4 regions of the Hylemonella sp. GW821-FHT12C09 genome follow, and region 3 is predicted to be linked to each of the others. Evidence: predicted binding sites of a transcription regulator. Region 3 holds the regulator's gene; each other region holds the start of a gene.

Region 1 (4,188 bases), on a different contig from region 3:
AGCGGATGCGGTCGCTCAGGGTGACGGCGATGGTGAAGCCCACCATGACCAGGCCGCAGAGCAGCCACACCACAAAGACCGAGTAGTCGAGCAGCTGCGCGATCGGGGTGCTGGCGCCGAAGCGGTAGAGCATGCAGGGCAGCGCGAAGAACAGCACGAAGCCGTTCAGGCCGGGGATGGCCTCCAGCGGCAGCATGCGCCGCCGCGCGGCCAGGTAGCCGCAGAGCACAAGGGCGAAGAAGGGGAAGGTGACCGAGAAGATTTGAAGCACAGCCGGGATTGTCCGCGATCAGAAGAGCATCAGAAAGGCAGCCAAAGGCACCACAGCCAAAGGAATCGGTGCTTGTGCGGTCAACCGTTCCACATCGACCTGCGGTACCGCGCTCTTACTCACCACGACGCAAGCCTCGCAGCCCAACTGCTGCGCGAGCCGGGCAGCCTTGAGCACTTCTTTGTCCTGGATCTGGTTGCGGTACTTGACCTCCACGCCTATCGAGCTGTGCCCCAGGTCCACGATGAAATCAACCTCGTCGTCATTACGCCGCCAATAGCCCAGCTCAACCAACCCAGGCCAGCGCCGCAGATGGTTGGCCACCACGTTCTCCGCATAAGCCCCCATCAGGGTGGCGTCCGCCACCATCTGTTCCTGGCTGAGTTTCATCACCGCATTGCGCACGGCCAGATCCACCAGATAGGTCTTGAAATTGCCAGCCTTGGGCGTGGCCTTGGTACTGGTGTGCTTGTGCAGGCGCCAGACCAGATCGGTGGCTTCAAGCAAAGGGAAATAGCTTTCGATGGTGCTGCGTGCCAAGCCGATCTCCTTGCTCACGGCCGAGAGATTGCTTTCGCGCCCCGGGTCCTTGAGCAGGCCCAGGTAGAAACGACGCAGCATCTCGGGTTTGCGAAATTCGGCCGCCACCAGCAGGTCTTCGAAGATCACGCGCTCGACCTGGTTTTGGTAGAGGTATTCCTGTTTGGCGAGCAAGGTGGGGAGGTTCCAGACTTCGGGGAAGCCGCCTTCGAAAAGGAATTGCTCAACTTTTCCTCGGTACTGATCAAACTCATGGGTTGCACCAAGTGACTCAACTAAGTCTTGTGCATTCTGCTGCTGATAAATCCGACCAACCTTTCCCAATATCTTTCCGATACGGTCTGCTGGTTTGCCAGTTGGACTCAAATGGCCGCTTTGCGGGCAACTCCACCACTCCCGAAAACTGAACGGCAGCACGTGGTAATCCTTGATGCGCCCCAGCAAACTCTCGCGTGATTTCTTGAAGATGGGCGCACTGGCCGAGCCCGAAACGATGAAACGCACCGGCGTCTTGAGGTCGTAGAATTTCTTGAGATACAACTCCCAGCGCGGAAAGCGCTGGATCTCGTCGAGAAAGAGATAGGTCACCCCCTGCTTGGCCGCCAGGGCAGCAGCCGCTACCAGTTCGTTGAAGAAGCGGTCTGCATCAAAGCCAGGCAACTCCAGCCCTGGATCCTGCATCGAGAAGTAGACGATGCGCCGGGCCTGGGCCTGCCCATCGGGCGCGTCCGCGATCAGTTGCTGGATGCACTGTTGCAGCAAAGTGCTCTTGCCCACCCGACGCGGGCCGGTCAGCGACACCATCTGCGGCAGCTGCTTCACATCCGCGTACAAATCGTCAAACACATCGCGCCGAAACGCGGGCACACTGGCAAAGGCCTCCACGTCCTCCTGCCACCAGGGGTTGTAGGGCGCCAGTATGGCAAACCGCCCGAAAGAACTGGATGCATCAACAGTCATAGTCTTAAATTTTGCATATTTACTGTCATGACGTCAAATAATCTTTAATCCTCCGAGGCCAAGCGAACACCCCGCTATCATCGACCTGATCAGTTTTTTCATCACGCATGTCGTCATCCCCCTCCCACGGCCTCAATCTCGCGCAGCAGGACGCCGTCAATTTCCTGCAGGGTCCCTGCCTGGTGCTGGCCGGCGCCGGTTCCGGCAAGACCCGCGTCATCACCCACAAGATCGGCCGCCTGATCCAGGCCGGGCTGGAGCCCAGGCGCATCGCGGCCATCACCTTCACCAACAAGGCGGCGGCCGAGATGCGCGAGCGCGCCAAGGGCCTGATCGGCAAGGCCGCGAAAGAGGTGCGCATCTGCACCTTCCACGCCCTGGGCGTGCACCTGCTGCGTGAAGACGGCGAGGCCGTGGGCCTGAAGCCGAAGTTCTCCATCCTGGACAGCGACGACGTCACCGGCATCCTGAAGGACGCCGGCGGCAGCACCGACGCGGCCACCGCGCGCCAGTGGCAGTGGACCATCAGCCTGTGGAAGAACATGGGGCTGAACGCCGAGCAGGCCGAGGCCATCGCCAAGGACGACAACGAGCGCATCACCGCGCGCATCATGGCGCGCTACGAGGAGCGCCTGACGGCCTACCAGAGCGTGGACTTCGACGATCTGATCGGCCTGCCGCTCAAGCTGCTGCGCGACCACGCCGAGGTGCGGACCAAGTGGCAGAAGATCATGGGCCACATCCTGGTCGACGAGTACCAGGACACCAATGCCACGCAGTACGACCTGCTCAAGCTGCTGGTGCCGCCCGACCCGCGGGACGCGCGTTTCACCGCCGTGGGCGACGACGACCAGTCCATCTACGGCTGGCGCGGCGCCACGCTGGACAACCTGAAAAAACTGCCGGTGGATTTCCCCACCCTCAAGGTCATCAAGCTGGAGCAGAACTACCGCTCCACCGGCGCCATCCTGCAGGCCGCCAACAACGTGATCGGCCCCAACCCCAAGCTCTTTCCCAAGCGCCTGTGGAGCGAGCTGGGCGAGGGCGAGCCGGTGCGGGTGGTGGACGCCGACAGCGAGGAACACGAGGCCGAGCGCATGGTGGCGCGCATCCAGAGCCTGCGCTCGGAATCGCAGCACAAGGAGTTCCGCCACTTCGCGGTGCTCTACCGCGCCAACCACCAGGCCCGCGTGCTGGAGCAGGCCCTGCGCAAGGCGCAGATCCCCTACAAGGTCTCGGGTGGCCAGAGTTTCTTCGACCGCGCCGAGATCCGCGACCTTTGCGCCTGGTTCCGCCTGTGGGTCAACAACGACGACGACCCGGCCTTCCTGCGCGCCGTGACCACGCCCAAGCGCGGCATCGGCCACCAGACCCTGCAGCAGCTGGGCACCTTTGCCGGCCAGTACAAGCTGAGCCTGTTCGAAGCGCTGTTCTCCAATTCCCTGCCCTCGGTGCTGAACGCGCGCGCGGTGGGCAGCCTGCACGAGTTCGGCCGTTACGTGAACGACCTCGAATACCGCGCCCGCCACACCGAAGGCGCCGAAGACGCCATGGCCTTCCTGATGGACTGGCTCAAGGACATCGGCTACGAGAAGCACCTCTACGACGGCGAGGACAGCGAGAAGCTGGCCGCCTCGCGCTGGACCAATGTGCTGGATTTCTGCGACTGGATGGCCAAGCGCTGCGGCGGCGAGATCGACGACACGGCCGGCGTGACGCTGGCCAGTGCAAAGAAGTCGCTGCTCGAAGTGGCGCAGACCATCTCCCTGCTCTCGACCATCAGCGAGCGCGACAAGGACCAGGATGTGGTGACCCTCTCCACCCTGCACGCGGCCAAGGGCCTGGAGTGGCCCCACGTGATGATGGTGGGGGTGACCGAGGGCATGCTGCCCTTCAAGCTGGACGAGGGCGCCGACTCCCTGGGCGGCTCCACGCGCGAGCACGAGGCCGTCAACGAGAGCGTGGCGCTGCGCCTGCAGGAGGAGCGCCGCCTGATGTACGTGGGCATCACACGCGCGCAGCGCTCGCTGGCCGTGAGCTGGCCCAGGAAACGCAAGAAGGGCCGCGAGATGGTCAGCGTGCAGCCCAGCCGCTTCATCGCCGAGATGGCGCTGAACCAGGCCACGACCCGCGAAGACCCGCGCGAGAAGCTGCGCGCGCTGCGCGCCGAGTTCGCCAAGAAGGCGCTGGACACGGCGGCCGCCCAGGCCCTGGCGGGAGATGCTGCATGAGCCTGCGGCGGGCATGGGCAGGGCTGGTGCTGCTGGGCGGGGCCGTGTCGGCCTGGGCCCAGGCAGCCGATCCATCGCCGGCCAGCGGCTGGCAGGCATGCGCGCAACAGACCCAGGACGCGAGCGCACGCCTGGCCTGCTACGACCGCTGGGTGCAGGAGCAGGGCCAGCCTGCGCAAACCGGCG
Region 2 (4,188 bases), on a different contig from region 3:
GCTTGAGCACGGCATACAGCGCCAGCACGGTGCGCACGTAGTTCTGTGTCTCGGGATAGGGCGGCACCTGGTTGCCGGCACGGCGCACGGTCTTCAGGCCGGCGTTGTACGCCGCCAGCGCCAGATCGACTCGATCCGGGAATTTTTTCAGCAGGCGGCGCAGGTGCTGGCTGCCCACCTGGATGTTGATGCGCGCATCGGCCAGCTGGCGCGCCACCGGCCGGCGCCGCTGGTCCTCCAAGCCGTAGCCGCGCGCTGTGGCCGGCATGACCTGCATAAGGCCGACCGCCCCCTTGGGCGAGACGGCCGCCGCGTCGAAGCCGGATTCGGTGGCGATCAGGGCCTGCAGCAGCGCGTAGTCGATGTCGTGCTCGCGTGCCGCCTCGCGCAGCAGGTGGCGCACTGCCTTGTAGTCCGGCGAGATCTCGAAGAAGGCATGCAGGCGCGTGGGGGCCATGGGCACGGCACCGGCACGGGTGGCGTCCGCGGGCGCCTGGTCCGTGAAATAGAGCGCGTAGCGCTCGTCCAGCTGCTCGGCTGCGAAGTGCGGCACACCCTTGTCGTCGACATAGGCCCAGACGTCGGCCCAGGCGGCCGACTGCCACAGCAGCACCAGCAGCCCCAGGAGCGCAACGAGGGGACGGTATGCCGGAGAAGACATCAGATGTCCACCTCCACCGAATCGCCGTGCAGTTCCATGAGCTCACGCCGGGCCGCAGCCTCGCCCTTGCCCATGAGCTTGGTGATCTCGGTCTCGGTCTGCGCATTGTCGAAAGTGCCCAGGCGCACCTGCAACAGGCGACGCGTGTCGGGATTCAGCGTGGTCTCCCAGAGCTGCTCGGCGTTCATTTCACCCAGGCCCTTGAAGCGGCTGATCTGGCAACGCTCCTTGGCCACGCCCTCCTTGGCGCACTTGTCCAGGATCGCGGTGAGCTCGCCCTCGTCCAGGGCATAGGCCTTGCTCGCCGCCTTCTTGCCGCGCGCCGGCACATCCACGCGGAACAGCGGCGGGCGCGCCACGTAGACATTGCCGGAGTCGATGAGCTTGGGGAAGTGGCGGAAGAACAGCGTGAGCAGCAGCACCTGGATGTGCGAGCCGTCCACATCGGCATCACTCAGGATGCAGACCTTGCCATAACGCAGGCCGCTCAGATCCGGCGTGTCGTCAGGCCCGTGCGGGTCAACCCCGATGGCGACCGAGATGTCGTGGATTTCGGTGTTGGCGAACAGGCGGTCGCGCTCGACCTCCCAGGTGTTGAGCACCTTGCCGCGCAGGGGCAGGATGGCCTGGCTTTCCTTGTCGCGGCCCATCTTGGCGCTGCCGCCGGCCGAGTCGCCCTCGACCAGGAAGAGTTCGTTGTGGTTCAGGTCGCGGCTTTCGCAGTCGGTCAGCTTGCCCGGCAGCACAGCCACGCCCGAGCCCTTGCGTTTCTCGACCTTCTGGCCCGCGCGCTGGCGCGTCTGCGCGGCCTTGATGGCGAGTTCGGCCAGCTTCTTGCCGTACTCGACATGCTGGTTGAGCCAGAGTTCGAGCGTCGGGCGCACGAAGCTGGAGACCAGGCGCACGGCATCGCGCGAATTGAGGCGCTCCTTGATCTGGCCCTGGAACTGCGGGTCCAGCACCTTGGCGCTCAGCACATAACTGGCGCGGGCGAACACGTCTTCCGGCAAGAGCTTGACACCCTTGGGCAGCAGGCTGTGCAGTTCGATGAAGCTCTTGACGGCGGTGAAGAGGCCGTCACGCAGGCCGCTGTCGTGCGTGCCACCGGCGCTGGTGGGAATCAGGTTGACGTAGCTCTCGCGCACCGGCGCGCCGTCTTCGGTAAAGGCCACGGCCCAGGCCGCGCCCTCGCCTTCGGCGAAGCTGTCGTTGTTCTCGGCATACCCTTCGCCCTCGAACATCGGGATCACCGGATCGGCACTCAGCGACTGCATCAGGTAGTCGCGCAGGCCACCCTTGTAGAGCCAGGTCTGGGTCTCCTTGGTCTTCTCGACCGTCAGGGTCACCGTCACGCCGGGCATGAGCACGGCCTTGCTGCGCAGCAGGTGCGTGAGTTCACCCATGGGCAGGGCGGCGGATTCGAAGTACTTGGCATCGGGCCAGGCGCGTACCGTCGTGCCTTGCTTGCGGTCGCCTGCCGCCTGGGCCCGGGTGCTGAGCTTTTCCACCACGTCGCCGCCCGAGAAAGCCAGCGTCGCCACCTTGCCCTCGCGGTAGGTGCTGACCTGCAGACGCTTGGACAGGGCATTGGTGACGGACACGCCCACACCATGCAGGCCGCCCGAGAAGCTGTAGGCCCCGCCCTGCCCCTTGTCGAACTTGCCGCCGGCGTGCAGTCGCGTGTAGACCAGCTCGATCACCGGGGCCTTTTCCTCGGGGTGCAGGCCGAAGGGGATGCCGCGCCCGTCGTCCTCGACGCTGACCGAGCCATCGGCATGCAGGGTCACGGCCATCTTCTTGCCATGGCCGGCCAGGGCCTCGTCGGCCGCGTTGTCCAGCACTTCCTGGATGATGTGCAGCGGGTTGTCCGTCCGGGTGTACATGCCGGGACGCTGCTTGACCGGCTCCAGTCCCTTGAGGACGCGGATGGAGCCTTCGGAGTATTCGGGGGTGGGTTTGACAGCCATGGCGCGGAATTGTAGACCCAGTCACGGCGTTCACTGGATAAACATACAGTTACAACTTGAGCCCTCCCGGCAGGCAAGGGCCGAATTCGCTACATTTCAACGATGAGCACACATAGCAACAAGACTCTCTCCATGGCCCAGGTGCTGATCTGCGGCGCCGCCATCGTCACCCTCTCCATGGGCATACGCCACGGCTTCGGCCTCTGGCTGCAGCCCATCACCCAGACCCAGGGCTGGACGCGCGAAACCTTCGCGCTGGCCATGGCCATCCAGAACCTCACCTGGGGCCTGGCCGGCATCTTCGCCGGCATGCTGGCCGACAAGTTCGGCGCCTTCAAGGTCATCATCGCCGGCGCCATCCTCTATGCGCTGGGCCTGATCGGCATGGCCAACGCGCCTACCCCCCTGCTGTTCGCCTTGAGCTGCGGCGTGCTGATCGGCATCGCCCAGGCCGGCACCACCTACGCCGTGATCTACGGCGTCATCGGCCGCAACGTGAGCCTCGACAAACGCTCCTGGGCCATGGGCGTGGCCGCCGCGGCCGGCTCCTTCGGCCAGTTCCTCATGGTGCCGGTCGAAGGCTTCCTCATCAGCAGCCTGGGCTGGCAACAGGCGCTGATGGCGCTGGGCATGGCGGCCCTGCTCATCATCCCGCTGGCCTGGGGCCTGCATGAGCCGAGCTTTGCCGCCGGCACGGCCCCGAAGCGCGAGCAATCCATCCTGCAGGCCCTGCGCGAAGCCTTCGCCTACCCGAGCTTCCAGCTGCTGATGGCCGGTTATTTCGTCTGTGGCTTCCAGGTGGTCTTCATCGGCGTGCACATGCCCAGCTACCTCAAGGACCACGGACTCTCACCCCAGGTGGCCAGTTACTCGCTGGCGCTGATCGGCCTGTTCAATGTCTTTGGCACCTACATCGCCGGCACCCTGGGCCAGCGCCTGGCCAAGAAGAACATCCTGGCCTTCATCTACTTCGCCCGCTCGATCGCCATCACGGTCTTCCTGCTGGTGCCGCTCACCCCCATGAGCGTCTACGTCTTCTCGGCCGTCATGGGTGTGCTGTGGCTGTCCACGGTGCCACCGACCAACGCCATCGTGGCGCAGATCTTCGGCGTGGCCCACCTCTCCATGCTCGGCGGCTTCGTCTTCTTCAGCCACCAGGTCGGCTCCTTCATGGGCGTCTGGCTGGGCGGTTACCTCTACGACAAGACGGGCAGCTACGACATCGTCTGGTACATCGCCATCGGCCTGGGCGTGGCCGCGGCCCTGGTCAACCTGCCGGTGCGCGAAGCCGCGATCCGGCGCTCACCGCAGGCGGCATGAAGAAGCTCCCGCGTCAGCTGCTGGTCTGGAGCGTGGCCCTGGTCCTGCTGCTGGCCGTGTTCGCGCTTTACACCCGACCCGAGTTCCTGCTGACCCTGGCCGACCAGCTCTGGTCCTGTTTCTGATCGGGACTATCCCGCCCCCCGACCGGGGGCGGCACGTGGCAAACTCGGCCCATGAAGCCCGAGACCATGAAGACATTCATCATCACCGGTGCCTCCGACGGCATCGGCGCCGAAC
Region 3 (4,188 bases):
GACTGTGCGGCAGTGGCCCATCTGCCCCTGGTGACCAGCGCCAGCAAGATCATCTATGGCGAGGATGTGCTGGCGGGACTGCCCGTGCGCGATTACCTCAAGGTCATGGGTGCACGGCCCCATGTGCAGACGGTCAACGCGGACCGCAAGGCCAGCACCGAGCAGATGCTGGCCAAAATTGGCGCCAAGCCGGCCTGAGAGTCTGTTCAGGGTCTCGCGGTCAGCGCCGTACCTTCAACGCATCCGGGTTGGCGATGTTGCTCGGCTTGCCCTGAATGAAGTTCACGATGTTGTCGAAGGCGGCGCCGAAATACATCTCGTAGCTCTCCTGCTCGACGTAGCCGATGTGCGGCGTGCAGATGCAGTTTTCCAGGCGCAGCAGGGCATGGCCTTGCAGGATGGGTTCGGACTCGAAGACGTCGATCGCCGCCATGCCGGGGCGGCCGTGGTTGAGCGCGCTGATCAGCGCCTCGGGCTCGACCAGTTCGGCGCGCGAGGTGTTGACCAGCAGTGAGGTGGGTTTCATCAGCGCCAGGTCGGCGGGCGTGACGATGCCGCGCGTGGCCTCGTTCAGGCGCAGGTGCAGGCTGAGCACGTCGCTTTGCTGGAAGAATTCCTCGCGGCTGGCCGCGGCCTCGTAGCCCTCCTGCACGGCTTTTTCGCGCGAGGGGTCACGGCCCCAGACCAGCACGCGCATGCCGAAGGCGCGGCCGTAGCCAGCCACCATCTGTCCGATCTTGCCGTAGCCCCACAGCCCCAAGGTCTTGCCGCGCAGCACCGTGCCCAGACCGAAGTTGGGCGGCATGGCGGCCGACTTCAGCCCGGATTGCTGCCAGACGCCGTGTTTGAGGTTGCCGATGTACTGCGGCAGCCGGCGCATGGCGGCCATGATGAGCGCCCAGGTCAGTTCGGCGGGTGCCACCGGCGAGCCCGTGCCTTCGGCCACGGCAATGCCGCGTTCGGTGCAGGCTTCGATATCAATGTGGCTGCCCATGCGGCCGGTCTGGGAGATGAGCTTGAGACGCGGCAGTTTTTCTAACAGCTGGCGGGTGATGGGTGTGCGTTCGCGGATCAACACCAGCACGTCGGCATCACGCAATCGGACCGAGAGTTGCCCCAGTCCCTTGACGGTGTTGGTGTAGACCTTGGGGGGGTAGTCGGCCAGTTTTGTAGCGCAATCTAGCTTGCGTACGACGTCTTGGTAGTCGTCCAGAATCACGATATTCATGCCGCTATTGTGCCTCGGCCTCTCCTACGGGCTAACCCGGATGGAGGACGTGGCTGCGGCAGAAACCGTTCAGTGGCGTGCGACTTCGCAGGCGGCCAGGCGGTCAAGTTCGGCGCAGACGTCGGCCATGCGGCCGGAGATCACCATGCGGCCCACCTGCGAGCGGGGCTGGCCGGCTTCCATGACCCGCACCACGCGCAGCGGGCGTTGCATCGGGCGGCTGCGTACGGCGGCCAGGGCCGGGGCGCGTACGGACGGCAGGGTAGGCTCCAGCATGGCGGGACGCCGCGGCACGGCGGGGGCGAGCCAGCGCAGTAGGCCTTGCAGCGGAGTCCAGAGGGCGTAGGCGGTGTTCATCGTTGACCTTTCGGGGCGGGACGCAGCGCGTTCACATGAGCATGGTGTTGCGGATGAGGCCGACAGCCAGGCCCTCGATCTCGAAGGGGTCGCCCGGCTCGACCACGATGGTCTGGTAGTCGGGGTTTTCCGGCAGCAGTTCGATCAGGTGCTTGTTGCGACGGAAGCGCTTGACCGTCACTTCGTCGCCCAGGCGCGCCACCACGATCTGGCCGTTCTTGGCATCCTTGGTGGATTGCACGGCCAGCAGGTCGCCGTCCATGATGCCGGCATCGCGCATGGACATGCCGCGCACCTTGAGCAGGTAGTCGGGCTTGCGCTGGAACAGCGAACTCTCGACGTAATAGGTCTGGTCCACGTGTTCCTGCGCGAGAATGGGCGAACCGGCAGCGACGCGCCCGATCAGGGGCAGGGCGAGCTGGGACAGGTCCGGCATGGGCAGGGAGAATTGCTTGATGCGCGATTCATTGATGGAGCGCAGCGCCTCGCCCTGCAGACGGATGCCACGCGAAGTGCCGCTGACCAGTTCGATCACGCCCTTGCGCGCCAGCGCCTGCAGATGCTCCTCGGCGGCATTGGCGGACTTGAAGCCCAGTTCGGCAGCGATCTCGGCGCGCGTGGGCGGGGCACCGGTGCGCGCGATGGCGCTCTGGATCAGGTCCAGAATCTGCTGCTGGCGGGCGGTCAGCTTGATCGGGTACTGCGGCAGGTCCATCGTCGTGACTCCTGTAGGCGGGAAGGAGACAAGGTACTGTCTCGATATCCAGTAACTGTATTTTTAACCAGTTTTCCGGGAAATGCAAGTGGGGCAAGAAAAAATCGTGGTTTTGGGCACCGGCGGCACCATTGCCGGACTGGCGACCAGCGCCGCCGACAGCCGTGACTACCTGGCCGCGCAGAAGCCGGTGGCCGAGTTGATGACCGGCCTGGCGGCGCCGTCGGGCTTTGCGCTGCTGAGCGAACAGGTGGCCCAGATCGACAGCAAGGACATGGATCTGGTGGTGTGGCAGAAGCTGCTGCAGCGTTGTGTGCACTGGCTGGCGCAGGCCGATGTGCAAGGCCTGGTCATCACCCATGGGACCGATACGCTGGAGGAGACAGCCTTTCTGCTGCAGACCGTGCTGGCACCTCGCAAGCCCGTGGTGCTGACCTGCGCCATGCGACCGGCCAACGCAGTGGACGCCGACGGTCCGCAGAACCTGCGCGATGCCCTGGCGGTGGCGACCACCGCAGGCCCGCAAGGCGTGCTGGCCGTTTGCGCCGGCCGCATCCTTGGCGCGCAGGACGTGCAGAAGGTCCACAGTTCGCGGCTCGACGCCTTCAGCGCAGGGGAGGCCGGTGATCTCGGGCGGGTCCGGCAGGGACGCGTCGAGCGCCGGTGTGACTGGCCCGAGCCGCCTGTTCCGCAGAAGATGCTGCTGGACGTCCTGCTCAAGGCACCGGCACTGCCGCGGGTCGAGATCGTGCTCAGCCATGCCGCGGCCTGCGGCGCCACGGTGGACGCGCTGGTGGATCCGGTCGTCGCCGCGCGCCATGGGGCCCCGCCGGTGCGTGGCCTGGTGCTGGCCGGCACCGGGGGCGGCACCGTGCATCACGAACTGGAGGCCGCCTTGCGGCGTGCGCAGGCGGCCGGTGTGCGCGTGCTGCGCAGCACGCGCTGTGCCGACGGGTTCCTGCAGCCCCGGCCGTCCGACGAGTTTCCCGTGGCGCCCGGTCTGAGCCCCGTCAAGGCGCGACTGGCGCTGATGCTCGAACTCCTGCGCTGAGAGGCGGCCCCGCGTCATGTTCAGCGCCTTGCTCTCCAGTGCCTGGGCCTACCCGGCGCTTGAGGTCGTGCACCTGAGCGGCATCGCCTTGCTTTTCGGCAATCTCGTGCTGCTGGAGCTGCGGGTCTTCGGCCTGGGTGCTGCGCTGCCAGTGCGCGAACTGGCCCGCCTGAGCCTGGGCCTGGCCCTGGCGGGTTTCAGCCTGGCTGCGGCCTCGGGCCTGCTGATGTTCGCCAGCCAGCCGGCCGAGTTGCTGGCCAATCGCGCTTTCTCCCTCAAGATGCTGCTGTTATTGGCGGCGGCGTGTAATGCAGGCTGGTTCCATGGACGGGGCTCCCTGCACAAGCTCGATGGCCTGGCGCGTGCGCAGATGCTGCTGTCCACCCTGATCTGGCTGGCCGTGCTGGTCTGTGGCCGCTGGATTGCCTATCTCTGAGACAGACCACCGGAGTCACGCATGAAACGACGCACCGCGATCAGTCTTGCCCTGCTGCCCGGTCTGCTGCCGCTGGCGCGGGCCCACCATGGCTGGAGCAGCTTCGACCAGGAACGGCCCTTGTATCTGCAGGGGCGCGTGCACAGCGTGCGCTGGCAGAACCCGCATGCCGAACTGGTGCTGGAGCTGCAGTCCCCTTTGATGCTGCCGTCGGACCTGGCGCAGCGCGCCTTGCCGGCGCAGACCGCACCGGTCGATGGCAAGGCCCTGCTGGCGCGGGCCCAGCTGCCCCGTCGCAAGGACCCGCGCTGGGAGATCGAGCTGGCGCCGCTTACCCGCATGCAGGCCTGGAACGTGACACCGCTCAAGGTGGGCGACGTCATGGGCGTGCTGGGTTTCAC
Region 4 (4,188 bases), on a different contig from region 3:
CGGCGGGCTTGCCGTCTTCATCGGGCTCCAGTGTGCAGTCCCAGTCGCTGTGCAACACGTCGGCAGGCCGCACCGTCACGCCGTGGCGCTGCGCGTCCTGCACCAGCTGCGCGGGGCCGTAGAAACCCATGGGCAGGGAATTGAGCAGGCCGGCCAGGAAGGCCGCGTGCTCGTGGCACTTGAGCCAGGCGCTCGCATAGACCAGCAGCGCAAAACTGGCCGCATGGCTTTCAGGGAAACCGTATTCGCCAAAGCCCTCGATCTGCCGGAAGATGGCCTCGGCAAAAGCCAGCTCGTAGCCGCGCGCCGTCATGCCCTCAATCAGGCGGTCCCGGAACTTGTCCACGCCACCGCGGCGCTTCCAGGCCGCCATGGCGCGACGCAGCTGATCGGCCTCGCCCGGCGTGAAACCCGCGGCGATGATGGCGATCTGCATCACCTGCTCCTGAAAGATGGGCACGCCCAGCGTGCGCTCCAGCGCGGGGCGCAGCGCCTCCTTGGCCAGGGTCAGCGGCTCGCCGCGGCGCCGGGCTTCGCGCTGCGCCAGGAAGGGGTGCACCATGCCGCCCTGGATGGGCCCGGGCCGCACGATGGCCACCTCGATCACCAGATCATAGAAACAGCGCGGCTGCAGGCGCGGCAGCATGCTCATCTGCGCGCGGCTCTCGATCTGGAACACCCCCACCGTGTCGGCGCGGCAGATCATCTCGTAGGTGGCCGGGTCTTCGGCCGGGATGTCCTGCATGCGCATCCCCTGCCCGCGCCACTGGCCCACGAAGTCCAGCGTGCGGCGGATGGCGCTGAGCATGCCCAGGGCCAGCACGTCCACCTTCAACAGGCCCAGCGCGTCGATGTCGTCCTTGTCCCACTCGATGGTGGTGCGCCCCTCCATGGCCGCGGGCACCACGGGCACCGTGCGCGTGAGCTTGTCGCCCGTGAGCACGAAGCCGCCGCTGTGCTGCGAGAGGTGGCGCGGAAAGCGCAGCAGGGGCCGCGTGAGCTCGATCAGCAGGCGGATCTGCCGGCTGCCCGGGTCCAGCCCCAGTTCCTGCAGGCGCTCGGCGTTCACCTCGCGCCCGTCCCACCACTGGTGCGCCTTGGCCAGCGCGTCGATCAGCGCCTCGTCCATGTCCAGCGCCTTGCCCACGTCGCGAATGGCACCGCGCGCGTGGTAGGTGTGCACGGCCGCGGTGAGCGCGGCGCGGTCGCGCCCGTACTTCTTGTAAAGGTACTGGATCACTTCCTCGCGCCGCTGATGCTCGAAGTCCACGTCGATGTCCGGCGGCTCCGCGCGCTCGCGGCTGATGAAGCGCTCGAACAGCACGCTGGTGCGAGCCGGGTCCACTTCGGTCACGCCCAGGCAGTAGCAGACCACCGAGTTGGCCGCCGAGCCGCGGCCCTGGCAGAGGATCTTCTGGTCACGCGCAAACCGCACGATGTCGTAGACCGTGAGGAAGTATTTCTCGTAGTGCAGCTCGCTGATGAGGGCCAGCTCGTATTCGATCTGCTGCTGCACTTGCGCCGGCACGCCCTGCGGGTAACGCACCAGCGCGCCCTCCAGCGTGGCACAGCGCAGGTAAGAAGCCGGCGTCTCGCCCGCGGGCACCACCTCTTCGGGGTACTCGTACTTCAGTTCGTCCAGGCTGAAACTGCAGAGCTGCGCCACGCGCTGCGTCTCGGCCAGCAACTCGGGCGGGTAGAGCGCGGCCAGGCGCTGGCGCGAGCGCAGGTGTGCCTCGGCATTCGGCTGCAGCGCAAAACCGCACTCGGCCACCGGCCGGCCCAGGCGTATGGCCGTCATCACGTCCTGCAGCGGCTTGCGCGAACGCACATGCATGTGCACACCGCCCGCCGCCACCAGCGGCACACCCGCACCCTGCGCCGCCGTGCCCAGGCACTCCAGCCACAGCGCGTCGTCCAGCCGGTGCAGCAGCTCCACGGCCAGCCAGCAGGCTGCAAAGCGCAACCTCAGCCAGGCCAGGCGCGCGGCCAGTGCTGGCGCAAAGGCCGCGTCTTCGGGGCGCAGCGCTTGGCGGTTCGGCACCAGCAGGGCCAGCACCTCGCGGCTGTCGAAAGCCAGCGCATCCCAGTCCTGCGCGTGCACGCGGTAGCGGCGGTTGGCTTTCTTGTCCGGCTGCGCGCGCAGCTGGGTGATGAGTTCGCACAGCTCGCCGTAGCCCGCGCGGCTGCGCGCCAGCAGCACCAGGGTGAAACTCTCCTCCGCTCCCTCGGCCTCCACGCGCAGCTCGGTACCGATCAGCAGCTGCAGCCCCAGCTCTTGGGCCGCCCCAAACGCGCGCACCACCCCGGCCATGGAACATTCGTCCGTGATGGCCAGCGCCCTGTAGCCCAGCGCAAACGCACGCGCCACCAGCTCCTCCGGGCTCGAGGCCCCGCGCTGGAAGCTGAAGTTGCTCAGGCAATGCAGCTCGGCGTAGGCCGGCAACGCGGCCGAAGATGCAAGGGATTGGCTGGGGTTCATGGCGGGTCAGCCGGCGCAGGCAGGGAAAACGGCTCTGGTCAGACGCGGTCTTGCGGGCTATATTGGTGACGCTGTGGCCACGCCGGCCGGCTGCCTTGCTGTCACGGGGTGGCGGTCTACAAGGCGCGTGGTTACAGGGTCAAAATCAATGACTGTATTTTTGTACAGTATAGTTGCCGCAAGCGCTGTAGGCAAGCCATGGACGGGAGGATGGGATGACCGGTTTGTTTCGTGTTCGCCAACTCGGATCGCAAGTTTTGCGATCGAAATTGGTGGGTCGACTATGAGCCCGGAGACGATTCGAGCGCTCGCATCTGAAATCGTTTCCCAGACGATTGTTGGGAATTGGACTTTCTATGCCGTATTGGCGTGCCTAACGATCCTGCTGTCTGCCGGAGGAGCATTCTTGGGCTCCTATATCAAGAGAAGAGCAGAGCATGCCGCGCTTGAAGCGGATTTCGACGCCGTAAAAAGGCAGCTGCACGACACCACTGTGCTTACAGAATCCATCAAGACTGACGTGAAGCGGCTATCTGACCGTTCGGAAAAATTGCGATGGCTAAAACAAGAAAAGCTAGAGAAATACGTTGTGGCAGTTCTGAAGACGGTGGACTACTACTCTGAAGAAATGCGGCACCGATTCTTTGATGCAGATCTACCGGTAGGCGATGACCCGTGGAAGACAGCGACGATGCTGCAGACCCTCTACTTGCCAGAGTTGGCCGGCCCTCATGCGGCACTTTCCGGGGCCACTGCGGAGTTCACGTCTTGGGTTGCACAAGGTATGCGTGAGCGATTGGATACATGGAAAGGAACGGGACAGAAGGCTGCGCCTTCGCAAGCTCACTGCGACAAGTACTCAGAACACTTGGCCAAAATGAATGCAGCGGTTATCGCTATTCAGAAGGCCGCTCAGACGCTCGCTGGAGAACTCACGAAGGTCTAACTTCTCTTTCCGCACGAAGCCTTAATTGAGCCGTTGCGCCTCGCGACAGTTCAACATGTGTCGAATACTATTACGCGAGTTAGTCCATGGCAGATCGCACCTATTACGTCTACGTATATATCGATCCTCGGAATCTTGAGGAGTTCTATTACGGGAAGGGAAAGGGCTCGCGTCGATTCGCGCACCTATCCGACAGTAATGATTCCGAGAAAACAGCGCGCATTCGTGCCATCGAAGCCGAAGGGCTGTTGCCTATTATTCGTACGGTCGCCGCTGGCCTCGCGGAGCAAGAAGCGCATCTCATTGAGACAACATTGATTTGGAAGCTTGGCCGCGGACTCACGAACAAGGCGGCAGGCCGCTTCGTTTCGCTATTCAGGCCGCACAACACTCTCCACCGGGAACTTGCGCGCTTCGATTTTCAGAATGGCATTTACTACGTCAACGTCGGAGAGGGACCACATCGCAATTGGGATGACTGTCGTCGCCTTGGGTTTCTTTCTGCTGGACAAGGGCCCAGGTGGCGCAATCAGATTCTTGAACTCTCCGAAGGAGATGTTGTCGTTGCCTTTCTGAGAAGAAAAGGTTATGTAGGCGTTGGAAAAGTTGTGGCTCGTGCAGTACCCTATCTCGACTTTCGTTACAAAGGGCGCCTTCTTCAAGACTTCAACCTAGCAGCGCCACACATGTGGGAGAACTCTGATGACCCCGCCAAGTCTGAATATGTTCTTCGTGTTGAGTGGGTGGCATCGGTTCCACG

Evidence for each region. The regulator LexA, encoded in region 3, represses DNA repair genes until DNA is damaged. The targets are predictions, from matches to a motif close to ACTGTATNNNNATACAGT.
Region 1: the regulator LexA is predicted to act here: its motif matches at 1,751-1,768, upstream of AC1RRP_RS08040 (ATP-dependent helicase).
Region 2: the regulator LexA is predicted to act here: its motif matches at 2,661-2,678, upstream of AC1RRP_RS00505 (DNA topoisomerase IV subunit B).
Region 4: the regulator LexA is predicted to act here: its motif matches at 2,634-2,651, upstream of AC1RRP_RS03395 (error-prone DNA polymerase).

Annotation. Positions count from the first base shown of each region.
Region 1 covers NZ_JBXAQQ010000004.1:21,001-25,188, reverse strand. Annotated here, with positions in the region: gene AC1RRP_RS08050 (AEC family transporter) at 1-271, opposite strand, end outside; gene AC1RRP_RS08045 (ATP-binding protein) at 290-1,696, opposite strand; gene AC1RRP_RS08040 (ATP-dependent helicase) at 1,879-4,002, shown strand; gene AC1RRP_RS08035 (phospholipase A) at 3,999-4,188, shown strand, end outside.
Region 2 covers NZ_JBXAQQ010000001.1:101,451-105,638, forward strand. Annotated here, with positions in the region: gene AC1RRP_RS00500 (lytic transglycosylase domain-containing protein) at 1-661, opposite strand, end outside; gene AC1RRP_RS00505 (DNA topoisomerase IV subunit B) at 661-2,628, opposite strand; gene AC1RRP_RS00510 (MFS transporter) at 2,731-3,948, shown strand; gene AC1RRP_RS00515 (hypothetical protein) at 3,945-4,073, shown strand; gene AC1RRP_RS00520 (SDR family oxidoreductase) at 4,140-4,188, shown strand, end outside.
Region 3 covers NZ_JBXAQQ010000005.1:99,354-103,541, forward strand. Annotated here, with positions in the region: gene AC1RRP_RS10015 (glutathione S-transferase) at 1-198, shown strand, start outside; gene AC1RRP_RS10020 (D-2-hydroxyacid dehydrogenase family protein) at 221-1,228, opposite strand; gene AC1RRP_RS10025 (hypothetical protein) at 1,298-1,585, opposite strand; gene lexA (transcriptional repressor LexA) at 1,617-2,300, opposite strand; gene AC1RRP_RS10035 (asparaginase) at 2,407-3,351, shown strand; gene AC1RRP_RS10040 (hypothetical protein) at 3,368-3,787, shown strand; gene AC1RRP_RS10045 (DUF6152 family protein) at 3,809-4,188, shown strand, end outside.
Region 4 covers NZ_JBXAQQ010000001.1:685,441-689,628, forward strand. Annotated here, with positions in the region: gene AC1RRP_RS03395 (error-prone DNA polymerase) at 1-2,482, opposite strand, end outside; gene AC1RRP_RS03400 (hypothetical protein) at 2,766-3,428, shown strand; gene AC1RRP_RS03405 (DUF8606 domain-containing protein) at 3,515-4,188, shown strand, end outside.